DNA from 2 places in the Rhizobium sp. CC1099 genome. Region 1 is predicted to be linked to the other one. Evidence: riboswitches for the same ligand, from Rfam matches in the RefSeq annotation. Region 1 holds a riboswitch; the other holds the start of a gene.

Region 1 (7,915 bases):
CGCTCAGTTCGCGAACTTGAGCGACCGTCACCTGTTCGACCGCCATCGTCACGAGCAGCGTACCGATCGCCTCACGGGCGCGGATGAAAGCCTTGACATCCTTGTCTTCGACCGGGCGCATCAGTTCGGCCAGGTGCGCGCCTTTGCGGGCGGGCGCCAGATGCGGACCTTCCAGATGAAGACCGGCCACGCCGCGATGGGTGTTAACCGCATCCTTTGCGGCCTCGATCGCAGCCGCCGTCGCATCTGCCGTATCGGTGATCAGCGTTGGAAGCAGCGCCGTCGTACCGTAGCGCCGGTGACCGTCAGCAATGATACACATCGAAGCTGCCGACGGCTCATCGTTCAGCATGCGCCCGCCACCGCCATTCACCTGCGCATCGACGAAACCTGCCGAAAGCACACCGCCGTCAAGCAAGATCGTCTCGCCTTCGGGCAAGTCGTTGCACGAGACAATGGCCTCGACCCGGCCATTGGCAACGATCAGCGCCTTTTCGTCATGGAACCTCTCGCCGTCGAAGATCCGGGCACCGGTGAAGATCTTGGGGGGTATCATATCGTCTCCGTGACTTTGAGCAGGTTCGCCGGCTTGTCTGGATCGAAACCCTTGCGGCGCGTAACTGACTCGATCAGGCGATAGTAGACGAGAAGCGACACGAGCGGATCGAGTAAGCCGTTGCCCGTCGTCGGCACGAGCAGATTGACGCCGGAAAGCGGCTGCGCCGAGAACGGTACCGTCGTTGCGCCGAGCTTCTGTAATCGCTCGAGTGCCTGAACGTTGTTGGCATAGGCCGCATCGTCGGGCATGAAGGCGACGATCGGGAAACCCGGCTGAACGAGGCGCATCGGGCCATGCATCAGCTCTGCCAGCGAGAAGGCTTCCGCGTGAAGGCCGGACGTTTCCTTGGCTTTCAGCGCGGCCTCGAGCGCGATCGCCAAAGCTGGCCCGCGGCCTGCCGTATAAAGCGAGGTTGCATTGAAGAGCACGTCTTCTGCGGCAGCCGTATCGATACCAGCAGTCGCCGACAGAGCCTCTGGCAACCTCTCCAATGAGGCTTGCAGATCGGCCGTACCGCCAATCGCAGCCGTCACACCGGCGAGCGCGGCAACCGAGGCGATAAAGGACTTCGTCGCAGCAACACTCTTTTCCGCACCTGCATTGAGGTCCAGAACGATATCTGCCTGCTTTGCAAGCGGGCTGTCGGTGACGTTCACAACGGCGATCGTCGTCGCGCCGCCACGCTTGGCAGCATCCTGAAGGGCAACGATATCCGGGCTGGCGCCGGATTGCGAAACCGTGAAGTGAACACCATCCTTCAACTGTAGAGCCGCACCATAGACGGAAGCGATCGATGGGCCGACGGAAGCGACGGGAATACCGGCAGTGATCTCGAAGAGATATTTGAAGAAGGTTGCGGCATGGTCCGAAGAGCCACGCGCTGCCGTCGTCACCACGCTCGGGCGAACCGAGGAAAACAGCTTGGCGATTTCGGCAAAAACCGGCTTCTCCTTTTGAAGGAGCGTCGCGACCACGTCCGGCGACTGGCCCGCCTCCTGCAGCATCAGCGACTGGTTCTCACTCATAGGTCATCTCCAATTTTCAGTTCGGCCACGAAATCATAGGCATCGCCGCGGTAGTGCGAACGGGTGTATTCAACGACGCGCTGGTCTTCCAGGCGCGAAATCCGTTCGATCAAGAGTGCTGGCGCACCGGTCTTTACATTCAGCATCGAGGCTGATGAAGGATCGAGCGTCACGGCGGTCAGCCGCTGCAGAGCACGCACCGGCTTGTGGCCGTTTGCGGCCAGCGCATCATAAAGCGATCCCTCGCCACCGGCATTGCCGCCGAGGAACTTGACCGGCACAACCGCCCGCTCGATCGCCAGCGGCAAACCATCCGCAAGGCGCAGACGATCCAGGCGCAGAACGGCCTCATCCTGCCCAAGTCCGAGAAGGAAGGATTCTTCCGGCGATGGCGAATTGATCGTGCGGGACAATATCCTTGCCGCCGGCGAACGGCCGCGTGAGCGCATATCGGCCGAGAAAGACGAAAGACGCCAGAGCGGCTGCTCCATGCGCTCCACCTTACTGGAAACGAAGGTACCGCTGCCGTGACGCGATTCCAATGCGCCGGATGCCATCAGATCACGATAGGCGGTTCGCACCGTCACGCGGCCGAGCTTCAGAGCTTCGGCGAGATCGCGCTCTCCGGGAAGGGCTGCACCCGGCTTGAGAAGGCCTTCCTGAATGAGGCCGGTCAACGCCAGTGCCAGCCGCTTGTAGAGCGGTCCCGTCATCGTTTCGTCGCGCAGACCGCGGGCATTGAGCTCCGCTACCAGACTGGTTCTATCCATGGATTAACCATAGAACCTATTTAGAACCACTTTTCAAGCTGAATCTCTGCCGCAAAGATAAAAACCCTCGTGGCGGCACGAAGGTTTATGAGTGATCGAATGTCCGCGAAGATCAGCTTCTCGTGAAGATGTAATCCGTTTCCTGCCGCAGCACCTCGCCTGGGCGCAGCACCGCATTCGGAAAGCCCTCGTGATTGATCGCATCCGGCCAAACCTGCGTTTCGAGGCAGAAGCCGGCGAAGGGCCCGTATTTCCGCCCCCCGATGCCCGCGACCGCAACGTCGAGCTTGAAACCGGCATAGAACTGTATGCCCGGTTCGGTGGTTCTAACCTCCAGCGAGACACCGGAGTTGACGCTGCGTGCCAGTACGACGGAGCGCTTGGCCGTGCGTTCCGTCGAAAGGCAGAAATTGTGGTCGTAAAACGCCTGCTCGCCGTCATCGAACCGCTTCATCGGGGCCATTTCGCGGAAGTCGAAGACCGTGCCTTCGACCTGGCGGATCTCGCCGGTCGGGATTTGTTTCTCGTCAGTCGGTAGATAATGATCGGCAGCGATCATGATATCGTGGCCGAGCGCATCTTCGCGGCCGTCGAGATTGAAATAGGCGTGCTGGCAAAGATTGGCGAGCGTCGGCTGGTCGGTGGTCGTCTCGTAGACGACCGAGAATTCGCCATGGCCATGCACACGGTAAGTCGCTTGGACCGTGCAGTTGCCTGGATAGCCTGCGCGACCGTCCGGGTCGACGATCTTCAAGACGACACGGTCGGCATCGTGCTCGACAATCGTCCAGTTGCGCTTGGCGATATTGTCGCTGCCGCCGTGCAGATGCGAAACGCCCTTTTCATTGAGCTCGAGCTGATAGGCCTTGCCGTCGAGGGTAAACTTGCCACCGCCGATGCGGTTGGCACAGCGGCCGGGCGTTGCACCAAAATAGGAGGAATGGGAGGGATAGCTGGCAAAGTCGTCGAAGCCAAGCAGGAGAGGCGCATCATGGCCGTCGAGCCGCAGATCCTGGATGACTGCCCCCCAAGTCATGATCTTGGCTGTAAGGCCGCCGCCCTTGATCTCGACGCGATAGACGGTTTCGCCGTCTTTCGTCGTCCCGAAAACTTCCCGTTCGAGCTTTTCCGACATAGTTCGCCATCCCAAATCTGTGTTCGTTTCAGGCCCGCGAACCTGCCTCCATTTGTTGAGGACCGCAACCGTCAAACACCAAAAAAGAAACGCCGCCGCAACGAGGTCAGCGGCGGCTGCAGTTCAGATTTTTGTACCGATTTCGTCGAGATTATAGGGCGTCGTCTGGTAGATTTCGTTGATCCAATTGCCAAAGAGCAGATGCGCATGGCTGCGCCAGCGGTTCTGCGGTGCGAGCGACGGATCGTTATGCGGGAAATAGTTATGCGGCATCTTGATCGGCACGCCGGCATTCACGTCGCGGAAATATTCGTCGGAAAGCGATGTGGAATCGTATTCCACATGATTGAACATGTAGAGCCGCTTGCCTTTTTTCTCGTGCACGAGACACACGCCCATCTCGTCGGATTCCATGAGGATTTCGAGGCTTGAGGACTTGTCGATATCGGCGCGCCGGACCTCGGTCCAGCGCGAAACCGGCACTTCGAAGTTATCGGAAAAGCCATTGAGGTAGACGGATGAAGGCTTGAGGTTCTTATGGCGATAGACGCCGAACGCCTTTTCCTTCAGCTCGTATTTCGGAACCTTGTGGAAATGGTAGATCGCCGCCATTGCGCCCCAGCAGACATTCATGCTCGAATGAACGTTCGTCTCGGTCCAATCCAAGATCTTCTTCATCTCCGTCCAATAGGTCACGTCCTCGTAAGGCAGAGTTTCGATCGGTGCGCCAGTAATGATGAAGCCGTCGAATTTGCGATGCCTTACCTCCTCCCAGGTCTGGTAGAAAGCAAGCAGGTGGTCTTCGGACGTGTTCTTGGCCCTATGGTTGCCAATGCGGATCAGCGAGAGCTCCACCTGAAGCGGCGAGGCGCCCACAAGGCGCGCCATCTGCAACTCCGTCTTGACCTTGTTCGGCATGAGATTGAGAAGCCCGATCTGCAAAGGGCGGATATCCTGACGGATCGCCGCCGTTTCGGTCATCACCCGCACGCCCTCATGAACGAGGGTCTCGAAAGCGGGCAGAGTATCGGGGATCTTGATGGGCATTGCGGTCACTCAACAAAACAAAAGGCACCGGCAAATAAAAAACCGGCGGCGAAAGAATCGCTACCGGTCCGCACGCGGCCCTTTAGCGACTTATTTAACGTGGCTGCAAGCCGGCCGGCCAAATCACCACGGAGAACACTAAATAGCGCCGGAGCCCACGCGAATCAATCGCAATTCTGAAGGGGCGCGTTGAACCAAGGTAACTCACGCGTTAATGACTGGTAGAATCTGTTGATGGACAGGGCGCGTCACCATGTTAATCAAGCATCATCATGGTCCGCATGGAAGGACATAATGGCAGACGACGTCGAAGGCAGGCCGAGCATTCAAGGGCAGGATAGAGTAGGTTACGATCTGAGCCTCGGATACCGCCTGAAACTGATGTTTGCGGCATTCTGGGATTCCAAGGTCCGCGGAAAGATTCTGCTTCTCGCCTCGATCTTGCTCGCGGTGATCCTGGCGACGGCCTATGGCCAGGTCATTCTGAACCGCTGGAACGCGCCGTTCTACGATTCCCTGCAGCGCCGCGACGTCGGCGAATTCTTCCATCAGCTCCAGGTCTTCGCGTTGATTGCCGGTTCGCTATTGCTCATGAACGTCGGCCAGGCGTGGCTCAACCTGATGACCGCGCTTTATATGCGCGAAGGGCTGACCCGCGACCTCGTGGATCACTGGCTGAAGCGCAAGCGTGCGCTGCGTCTCGCCTCAACCGGCCTGATCGGGGTCAACCCGGATCAGCGGCTGCATGAAGACGCCCGCAACCTTGCAGAAAGCACGACCGGCCTCACGCTCGGCCTCATCCAGTCGACAATCCTGCTCGTCAGTTTCATCGGCGTTCTCTGGGAGCTTTCGAGCGGCTTCGTCTTCCATTTTCGCACCTACGCCTTTGCCATTCCGGGCTATATGGTCTGGGCCGCGATCTTCTATGCGGCATCCGCGTCGATTCTCAGCCAGATCGTCGGCCGCAAGCTGGTGATCTTGAATGCCGACCGCTTCTCCAAGGAAGCGGAGCTTCGCTTTTCGCTGATGCATGCCAACGAGAACATGCCGGCGATTACCGTGGCCCGCGGCGAGGAAAACGAACGCCGGCGGATCAATGAGGATATCACTTCGGTACTTGCCATCCTGAAGCGGCTGACCATGGCTAGCACCAACCTCACCTGGGTTTCGGCCGGTTACGGCTGGCTGGTCATCGTCGTCCCGATCATCGTCGCGGCTCCCGCCTATTTTTCAGGCAGCCTGACCTTCGGCGAACTGATGATGTCCGTCGGCGCCTTCAACCAGGTGAATACCGCCCTGCGCTGGTATGTTGCCAATTTCGCCGCGATCGCCGAGTGGCGCGCCACGCTGATGCGCGTGACCGATTTCCGCCATGCCTTGCACGGCATGGACGAACCCATCAATCCGAAGAATGCGATCACCTACGAGGATAACGCAGATACGCTGACCCTCAAGAACCTCATGATCGCCGCCAAGCTCGGCGAAGAGATCGATCTGTGCGGCGGCTTTGCCGTCCGCGAGACGGATGTCACGATCAGAGCCGGCGAGAAGGTCATGATCAACGGCGATCATAATGTGAACCGCAAGCTGCTGTTCCAGGCGCTTGCAGGGCTCTGGCCCTGCGGCAGCGGCAAGATAGGGCTGCCGCCCGCCGACGGCATGGTTTTCGTTCCAGAAGTAGCCTATGTGCCCGGTGGCACGTTGCGCGAAGCGCTGTCCTTCCCGGAACCGGTGGACACCTACAACAGCGAGGACGTCGAAGCAGCGCTCCAGAAAGCCGGCCTTAGCCACCTTATTGCGCGTCTCGATACGCGGGCCCGCTGGGATAAGATGCTCGACTCCGATGAGCAGAAGGGGATCGGCTTTGCCCGCTTGCTGCTGGCCCGGCCGCGCTGGATCATCTTCGACGAAGTGCTGGAAGGCCTTGAGCCGGAATGGCAATCAACCCTGATGGCGCTGCTGGCGACGCTATCCGATTCCACCATGGTTTATATCGGACGGTCCGAGGCCTACCTCGAAACCTTCAATCCGCGCGAGTTGCATTTGCATCCACTGGCAGCGAAGATCGAGCAGTCGGCCTTTCCGGCAGCAGGAACTGGCACGGCACACGCACCTGCACCGGTCATTTGAATAGTCGCAGTACTATGCGTCCGAACCAAGGGCAGAAAAGACCTGCGCGATCTGACAGAACGCGGAAGCCTTTCCTCGTCAGGACGGAACCTAGCCCTCCAGCTCTTCGCGCAGCATTTCAAGCTCCAACCATTCTTCCTCCATCTTCGTCAGGCTGTCGCGCAGCTTTTCCATCTCCGCCGCAAGCCGGTTGAAGGTGGCAGTATCTTTGCTGAAGAGATCGGGATCGGCCATCTTTTCTTCGCGCCTGGCGATTTCAGCTTCTGCCTTGGCCATTTCCTTGGGCAGGGTTTCGAGCGCGAATTTCTGCTTGTAAGAGAGCTTGCCTTTGCCCTTCGAGGCATCTGCCACAGATGCAGCCGACTCAGCTTTCGGCTTCTCCGCGGCCTTTTCGATCTTCTTCCGCTCCTCCATTGCGCCCTTGCGCTGGGCAAGCATATCGGAATAGCCGCCGGCATATTCGATCCAGCGCCCATCAGGCGCGTCGGGGACTGCGGGCGCGATTGTCGAGGTCACCGTGCGGTCGAGGAAGTCGCGGTCGTGGCTCACGAGGATAACCGTGCCCGGGAAGCCGACGACGATTTCCTGCAGCAGGTCCAGCGTCTCGAGATCGAGGTCGTTGGTTGGTTCATCGAGGATCAGAAGGTTGGTCGGGCGCGCGAGGATGCGCGCCAGCATCAGCCGCGCGCGCTCACCGCCTGACAGGTTCCTGATCGGCGTGCGCGCCTGCTCCGGCTGGAAGAGGAACTCCTTCATGTAGCCGGTGACGTGCCGTTGCTCCCCGTTCACCAGCAGATTCTCGCCGCGCCCGTCGGTCAGGTAGTGCGCGAGCGTATCCTCCAGATTGAGATCTTCGCGCTTCTGGTCGAGCGTTGCAATCTCGAGATTGGTCCCGAGCTTCACCGTGCCACTGTCCGGCGAAAGCTGTCCCGTCAGCATCTTCAGAATCGTCGTCTTGCCCGCGCCGTTTGGTCCGACCAGACCGATGCAATCGCCGCGATGGACGCGGATTGAGAACGGCGCAACAATTTGACGGTCATCGAAAGTCTTGGTGATCTTTTCCGCTTCGATCACCAGCTTGCCGGATTCCTGCGCATCGGACACCGCAGCCTGCACGGTCCCCTGCGGCCCCTTGTGGCCACGATGCTGCGAGCGCATGGTCTGCAACTCGCCGAGGCGTCGCATGTTGCGCTTGCGCCGAGCGGTTACGCCATAGCGCAGCCAGTGCTCCTCGCGTTCGATCGCCTTG
Region 2 (7,915 bases), 700 kb from region 1:
TCGGCGAAGGGCAGTGCCTGGATCTCGCATTTCGCAGCAACTTCCAATTCATCGCAGATCTCGCGGGCCAGATCGATATTGAAACCCGCCAGCTTGCCGTTCTGATCGGTAAAGTTGAAAGGCGGGAAGTCGACGGAGGTGAGAAAGCGGAGGCGGACGAGTGACGAAAGGTCCGGCTTGGCAAGTCTTTCGCGAGCATCAAAAAGCAGCGGCAGCGACGACGGCGTCTGCTGCGCAAAGCCAGGCGCAGCAGATAATGCAGCTACTAATTGCAATAAGGTAAAAAAAACCTTAAACCTTATAGAGGCGAGGAAAGATTGTCTCATGTCCGGCTCGTGGGGTCGGGGCATTGTCGCTCGGTGATCCGTGTATCAGAGTCATGCGTTTCGGGGAATATGCGCCGGGCCGCACCGTCTCGACGATGGCAAACGGCCGGATCGAGGTACGGCAGATGGGTATCCTCGGCTTTGACGCGCGGCAACGGATATCCGGTCCGACAAAAGGCGCATGCCGAGATCGGCCTCCTCATCCCGCCTAGCCGATCCTTTCGGCATCGATCTCTTCACCGTCTTCTGGGGCTACCCTCTTCATTCAGACGACAGCGGCAAACAGGCGACCCGGCTGCGATGGATCGGGCGCCGCTCGGCTGGCTCATGCTGTGCGCCACCGCGTGGCGAGCCGTGCTAGAAGCCCCGGACGAACCCCTTCTTCCGGGACAACACGCCTCATACACCGAGCGAGATACCAGCTTAGGAAATTGCACGAAATGCGCGCCTCGAATTACTGGGGATCGGCTTTGAACGTTAGGCCACCGTTAAGCAATATCGATTCTTATGCCGCAGACGACGACGGCTTTTTTTCAGCCGGCTGCATGACGCGGACGTCGAGCCTCACCAGATCATTTCGAACATGCCGCAGCTCTATGCCGAGTTTCGAACCATTGATTTTCCAGAATACCGGGCAAGCAGAAGGCCTAAGAAAGCGGGTATTTTCCATGCGAACACTGCTGAAGAACCTGAAAATTCGAACCAAGATCATGTCCATCCTCATGCTTCTGGGGGTGATCGCCATGGGCGGTTTGATTTACGTCATCACCGAGTTCCGTCATGCGGATGCGACATACAGCGCCTTCATCGACCATGAAGCATTGGCGGCCATGCAAGGCTCGCGCGCCAGCGCGTCTGTCGTCGCCGCCGTGCTGCAGACCACGAGGCTGGCGAGCCTGAAGGCGGGCACGCCCGCTTTCCATACCGCGCTTTCCACACCGAGCAAGCTGCCGCAAGCGCGTGACCGTCTTAACGAGGCGGCCGTTCTGGTGCCCAGCCGTAAGCCGGCGATAGACGATATTCTCAGCGGAATCGCCGAAATAGAAACGATTTCAAGCAAGGTTGCCGAAATGAGCAAGTCTGGCGACAGCGCCGGAGCCCAAATTGCGGCCGCTCAGCTGAACGCCAAGCTCACCGTACTGACACCGAAGATGACGGCGAATAACGATGCCTTGATGTCGATGCTCAACGATGGCGGGGACGCCGTTTCGGCAAGCGTCAATGACCGCATCAATCTCTGCCTTGCGATAATCGCGGCGGCCGTTATCGGCGCCATCGCGCTCGGCATCGTCATCGCACAGGCCGGCATCACGTCGCCGATGGCGAAGCTCCGTGAGCGAATGACACGCCTTGCCGAAGGCGAGACCGACGGCGATGTACCGGGCCTCGAGCGCCGCGACGAAGTGGGCCAGATGGCCGAAGCGCTCGAAGTTTTCCGCACCAACGCGATCGAGCGCATCCAGCTCGGAGCCCAGGCGGAAGTCGATCGCAACCTGACCGATGGCGAACGCCGCGAGCGCGAAGCCCAGAAGGCTCGCGAAGCGGCGGAATTATCCGGCGCGGCAGAGGCGCTCGGCGACGGGCTGCGCCGTCTCGCATCGGGCGATCTTGCCTCGCATATCGATGTTCCGTTCGCAGAACATCTCGATGGATTGCGCCAAGACTTCAACCATTCGGTCGAAAAGCTGAACGAGGCCATGCGTACAGTCGGCGCCAATGCGCGCGCGATCGGCGCGGGGGCGAATGAAATCCGTTCATCGGCCGACGAACTTTCGAAGCGCACGGAGCAGCAGGCCGCATCGGTGGAGGAAACCGCTGCCGCGCTGGAACAGATCACAACGACTGTAAAGGACGCCGCCCGCCGCGCGCAGGAAGCAAGCGAACTCGTTGCCCGCACCCGCGCAGGCGCCGAGAAGTCCGGCGAAGTCGTCCGCCATGCCGTCAAGGCGATGCAGCAGATCGAGCAGTCCTCGGCCGAGATCAGCAATATCATCGGCGTGATCGACGACATCGCCTTCCAGACGAACCTGCTCGCCCTGAATGCCGGCGTCGAGGCAGCACGTGCAGGCGAAGCGGGCAAGGGCTTTGCGGTCGTCGCTCAGGAAGTGCGCGAACTGGCGCAACGTTCGGCGAATGCGGCAAGGGAGATCAAGTCGCTGATCACCAATTCCGGCACACATGTCCAGACCGGCGTTGCCCTTGTCGGCGAAACGGGCAAGGCGCTCGACGCCATCGTTCATGAGGTGCAGGAGATCAACCAGCACGTCCACGCGATCGCGGAGGCTTCCCGTGAGCAATCGACAGGCCTGCAGGAAATCAATACGGCCGTGAACACCATGGACCAGGGCACGCAGCAGAATGCCGCCATGGTCGAAGAGAGCACGGCAGCAAGCCACAGCCTGGCAACGGAGGCCGCCGCGCTGAACGAACTGCTCGGCCAGTTCAAGCTGAGCGGAACGGATAGCTTCATCGCAGCGGCACGTCCGATGCCGCAAGCACCAGCACGGCCTGCGGTGACCCGTCCGGCGCCGGTATCAAAACCCGCAATCCGCGTGGCGACAGTGAGCACGCGGCCCGCCGCTTCGCCTGCACGCGCACTTGGCCAGACGCTTGCCGGTGCATTCGGCATGAACAGCGCTTCGGAAAACAAGGACGCCGATTGGACAGAATTTTGAGAGCGGGCGGCTAGAGCCCGCCCAATCGTTTATAGGCGTCCCACCTGTGGATCGTGAGCAGCTGGAGCGGGTGAAGGGAATCGAACCCTCGTATTCAGCTTGGGAAGCTGCTGCTCTACCATTGAGCTACACCCGCGATGACGGAAGCCTTCCAACAGATGGGTGGCGGTGTCAAGGCTCTCAGATGCGGAAGTGCTTCGAGAGTTTCAAACCCTGGGCCTGGTAGTTCGATCCAAGGCCGGAGCCATAAAGGCTTTCGGGTTTCTCCAGCATGTGCTCGTAAACCAGGCGGCCGACGATCTGGCCGTCCTCGAGGATGAAGGGCACTTCATGGCTGCGGACTTCGAGAACGGCGCGGCTGCCCATGCCGCCGGCAGGCGCGTGGCCGAAGCCTGGATCGAAGAAGCCGGCGTAATGCACGCGAAACTCGCCGACGAGCGGATCGAAGGGCGTCATTTCGGCTGCGTAGTGCGGCGGAACGTGCACGGCCTCGCGCGAAACGAGGATATAGAACTCATCCGGATCGAGGATCAATTCGTTGCGACCGCGGCTGTAAAGCGGCTCCCAGAAATCGAAGATATCGTGCTCGGCCTTCTTATCGACATCGACGACGGCCGTGTGATGCTTGCCGCGGTAGCCGATCAGGCCATCCTTGTCGCCTGCCAGGTCGATCGACAGCGCAATGCCGCCGCCTGAAACGTTCGGCTTGGCGCTTGCGACCAGCGTTTCCGCATCATGCAGCGCCTGCAGTTCCGGCTCGCCGAGAATCGAATACCCAACCCGGAACCGTATCTGCGAGAGGCGCGAGCCACGGCGCACGACGACGGGGAACGTGCGCGGGCTGATTTCCAGATAGAGCGGGCCAGAATAACCGGCAGGAATCTTGTCGAATTCCTGCGCGTAATCGGTAATGACACGGGTGAAGATGTCGAGGCGGCCAGTCGAGCTCTTCGGGTTGGCCGAGGCGGACATTTCAGCCGGAAGATCGAGCCGCTCCATAAGAGGCACGATATAGACGCAGCCCGTTTCGAGCACGGCACCTTCCGAGAGGTCGATGACGTGCAGGCTCAGCCGGTCGAGCTTGTCGGCAACGAGATGCGAGGGACCCGGCATGAAACTTGCCCGGACGCGGAACGCCTTGGCGCCCAGGCGCAGGTCCAGGCTGGCCGGCTGGATCTGATCGCGATCCAGTTCCCGCTCACTCGTGAGGCGGCCCGTTTCAAACAGCGCAGCAATTGCGCGATCGGCCAAGATTCCAGTTTCGCGAGCCATCATGCTCCATCCATAATTTGCCTCAGACAAAACCAAACTCAAGGAATTGACGCAAGAAGCTAACAGCAGTATTGCAGCTTTATCCCGTGGTGATTTGGCCGGTCGGCTTGCAGCCACGTTAAAGAAGTGGCTAAAAAGACCGGGTATGAAACCGGTCTGCTTTTGCGGCCGGTTTTTTTGTTGTTTGAAGGTGGTGATGGCATGAGCAAGACTTGGCGCCCGGCAACCCAACTCGTTCACGAAGGGACGCTGCGCTCGCAATATGGCGAGACTTCGGAAGCGATCTTCCTGACGCAAGGTTTCGTCTATGATACCTCTGAAGCGGCGGAAGCCCGGTTCAAGGGTGAGACGGACGGCTTCATCTATGCCCGATACGGAAGCCCGACCAACGATATGTTCGAAAAGCGGATGTGCGCGCTCGAAGGCGCCGAAGACGCCCGCGCCACCGCTTCCGGCATGGCTGCTGTCACCGCGGCGATCCTCTGCCAGTTGAAGGCCGGCGACCATATCGTTGCCGCCCGCGCGCTCTTCGGCTCCTGCCGATGGGTGGTCGAAACACTTGCGCCGAAATACGGCATCGAATGCACGCTCATCGACGGCCGCTATCTCGAAAACTGGGAGAAGGCGATCCGCCCGGCGACGAAGGTCTTCTTCCTCGAAAGCCCGACGAACCCGACGCTGGAAGTGGTCGACATCGCAGGCGTTGCCAAGCTCGCCGACGAGATCGGCGCCAAGGTGGTCGTCGACAACGTCTTCGCAACGCCGCTCTTCCAGAAGCCCCTGGAACTCGGCGCCCATATCGTCGTCTATTCCGCGACCAAGCATATCGACGGCCAGGGCCGCTGCCTCGGCGGCGTCGTGCTTTCCGACAGGGAATGGATCGACGAAAACCTGCACGACTACTTCCGCCACACGGGTCCGGCCATGTCGCCTTTCAATGCCTGGACGCTTCTGAAGGGCATCGAAACGCTGCCGCTGCGCGTCAAGCAGCAGACGGCGAGTGCTGCCAGGATCGCGGACTTCCTTGCCGAACAGAAGCAAGTGGCCAAGGTGATCTATCCGGGCCGCAAGGATCATCCGCAGGCCGATATCATCGCCAAGCAGATGTCCGGCGGCTCGACACTCGTCGCATTCGAGCTGAAGGGCGGGAAGGAAGCAGCCTTCGCGTTGCAGAATGCGCTCGATATCATCAAAATCTCGAACAATCTCGGCGATTCCAAGAGCCTGATCACGCATCCGGCAACGACGACGCACAAGAACCTGAGCGATGACGCCCGCGCGGAACTAGGCATTTCACCCGGCACCGTTCGCCTTTCGCTCGGCATCGAGGATGCTGATGACCTGATCGAAGATTTCGCTCAGGCTCTTTCAAAGGTTAAGTCCTGACCTGCGATAGCGACGGCCGGACCTTGCCGGTCCGGCCGCATGCTCCACCTAAGAAATGGCGCAAGAGCTTCGCTTTAATACGGGAATTAACTTCGAAAATTAGGATTAATGTTCGAAACGACGTGCAATCATCGCGGTTTGAAGGATGATGCATGTGCCGTTTCTTGACGGATCGAGCGCTGTATAAGATACGGGTAACATATCTTGGCTATGGTGTAAGGCATGTACCGCGCCCTCACACGAGATATCGAAGTTGTCGTCGAGCCCTTTTATCTGGAGGAGCAATCCGATCCGGATGATGATCGCTATGTCTGGGGCTACCGGATCGTGATCAGCAACAATTCGGACCTGACAGTACGGCTCATCAATCGCTACTGGAACATCACCGATCAGAACGGCCTGGTGGACGAGGTGACCGGCCCTGGGGTCGTCGGCGAGCAGCCCCGGCTGGAACCCGGCGATACCTACGAATACTCGTCCGGCTGTCCGCTCGATACGCCTTCCGGCCTCATGTTCGGGCACTACCAGATGGAAACGGAGGACGGCGAGCTTTTCGATGTCGAGATACCCGCCTTCTCGCTGGATTCTCCCGGGCTGCTCAGAGTGCTGAATTGATCATTCCGCAGCCGATGCGACTTCCACGACCTCAAACCGGTAGGTCGTGGAACAGAATTCGCAGGTAACGGCAATCTCGCCATTCTCCTGGCTGGCGTCGATCTCGTCGTCCGAAAAGCCCTTCAGCACATTCTTGATCTTCTCGCGCGAGCAGCTGCAGCGGTCGAAAACTGCCCGGGTACTGAAAACACGCACGCCACGCTCGTGGAAGAGGCGAAAGAGCAGGCGTTCGATTCCGACTTGCGGATCCGTCAGTTCGTCCGCATCGATGGTGTCGACCAACGCGCGCGCTTCGGTCCAGGCGTCGTCTTCCTTGTGTGCCAGCGCGGCGTTATCGCCGTCGCCGCCGTGGAGGTCGGGCTGGCGCATGCGCTCCGGCGCTTCCGGCAAGAACTGCGCAACGAGACCGCCGGCGCGCCAGCGGTGGCGCGGCTTACCCGCCTCGTCGCGGTCAAACAATTCGGCGGCAGCCAGGCGGACGCGTGTCGGGATCTGCTCCGACTGACGGAAATATGTGCCGGCAATATCCTCAAGCGAGGTACCGTCGAGCGCGACGATGCCCTGATAGGGCTGGCTGAACTTACCCTGGTCGATGGTGAAAGCCAGCACGCCCTTTCCAAGAAGCTGTTCCGGCTCGGTTTGGCCGGCGGCGACTGCCTTGTCGAGCAGGGCCTGATCGAAGCGCGCATAGGCACGCACGTTCTCCGGCGTCGAGAAATCAGCGACGAGGAGATCGACAGGGCCATCGCCCTTGGTCTGCACCGTGAACTTGCCTTCGAACTTGAGCGACGTCCCGAGAAGCACCGTCAGCACAATGACTTCGGCGAGGAGCCGGGCAACGGGTGCCGGATAGTGGTGGCGCTCGAGGATCGCATCCAGCATGGGACCGAGCTGGACCGCGCGACCGCGCACATCGAGGCCCTCTACCTGGAACGGGACAACGTGATCATCGCCGGCGAAATCGAACTCGCCGAGAGCACTTGCGGTTTCTGCCATGGTCTTACTCCTAGTAGTCCGAGCGGCAGACCAGAAGTCTTTCCACTCGCGCGGCCACGAGGCCATCAGGCCAAAGGTGGCGCCCAGTATGGTTCAGATCACACCCAGGCACCATGCAAGAATCGACTTTTGCGCGTGAAGACGGTTTTCCGCCTCATCGAAAACCACGGATTGCGGGCCGTCGATCACTTCGTCCGTCACTTCCTCACCACGATGGGCGGGCAGGCAATGCATGAACAATGCATCCTTGCCGGCCTTTGCCATCAAAGCCGCGTTGACCTGATAGGGCTGGAAAACGTTGTGACCGCGGGCCCGATGTTCCTGATTCATGGAGACCCAGGTATCGGTTACCACGCAATCGGCACCCTCGACCGCACGGTCGGCATCATGGCCAAGCATGATCTGGGCGCCCTCGTTGCGGGCCCAGTTCAGATAGTGATCCTTCGGCTCGGAACCAAGAGGCACGGCCATGTTCATGCGATAGCCAAAACGGGCAGCGCCTTCGACCAGCGAGTGCAGCACGTTATTGCCATCGCCGGTCCAGGCGATCGTCTTACCCTTGACGGGACCACGATGCTCCTCGAAGGTCATGATGTCGGCCATGATCTGGCAGGGGTGTGTGTCGTCCGTCAGCGCGTTGATGAC

Evidence for each region. Region 1 has a riboswitch for S-adenosylmethionine ahead of metA (homoserine O-succinyltransferase). Riboswitches for the same ligand answer to the same signal wherever they lie in the genome.
Region 2: it holds a riboswitch for S-adenosylmethionine, as region 1 does, so the genes downstream of both, QA644_RS00780 (O-succinylhomoserine sulfhydrylase) here and metA (homoserine O-succinyltransferase) in region 1, are expected to answer to the same signal.

Annotation. Positions count from the first base shown of each region.
Region 1 is NZ_CP121641.1:3,710,118-3,718,032, forward strand. Features, by position in the region: gene nagA (N-acetylglucosamine-6-phosphate deacetylase) at 1-553, opposite strand, end outside; gene QA644_RS18535 (SIS domain-containing protein) at 553-1,584, opposite strand; gene QA644_RS18540 (GntR family transcriptional regulator) at 1,581-2,354, opposite strand; gene QA644_RS18545 (aldose epimerase family protein) at 2,467-3,489, opposite strand; gene metA (homoserine O-succinyltransferase) at 3,613-4,536, opposite strand; SAM riboswitch at 4,599-4,676, opposite strand; gene QA644_RS18555 (ABC transporter ATP-binding protein/permease) at 4,831-6,666, shown strand; gene QA644_RS18560 (ABC-F family ATP-binding cassette domain-containing protein) at 6,757-7,915, opposite strand, start outside.
Region 2 is NZ_CP121641.1:151,032-158,946, reverse strand. Features, by position in the region: gene QA644_RS00800 (transporter substrate-binding domain-containing protein) at 1-326, opposite strand, end outside; gene QA644_RS00795 (methyl-accepting chemotaxis protein) at 1,004-3,001, shown strand; tRNA gene QA644_RS00790 (tRNA-Gly) at 3,064-3,137, opposite strand; gene QA644_RS00785 (2'-deoxycytidine 5'-triphosphate deaminase) at 3,182-4,276, opposite strand; SAM riboswitch at 4,350-4,428, shown strand; gene QA644_RS00780 (O-succinylhomoserine sulfhydrylase) at 4,475-5,659, shown strand; gene apaG (Co2+/Mg2+ efflux protein ApaG) at 5,882-6,274, shown strand; gene QA644_RS00770 (Hsp33 family molecular chaperone) at 6,275-7,270, opposite strand; gene argF (ornithine carbamoyltransferase) at 7,364-7,915, opposite strand, start outside.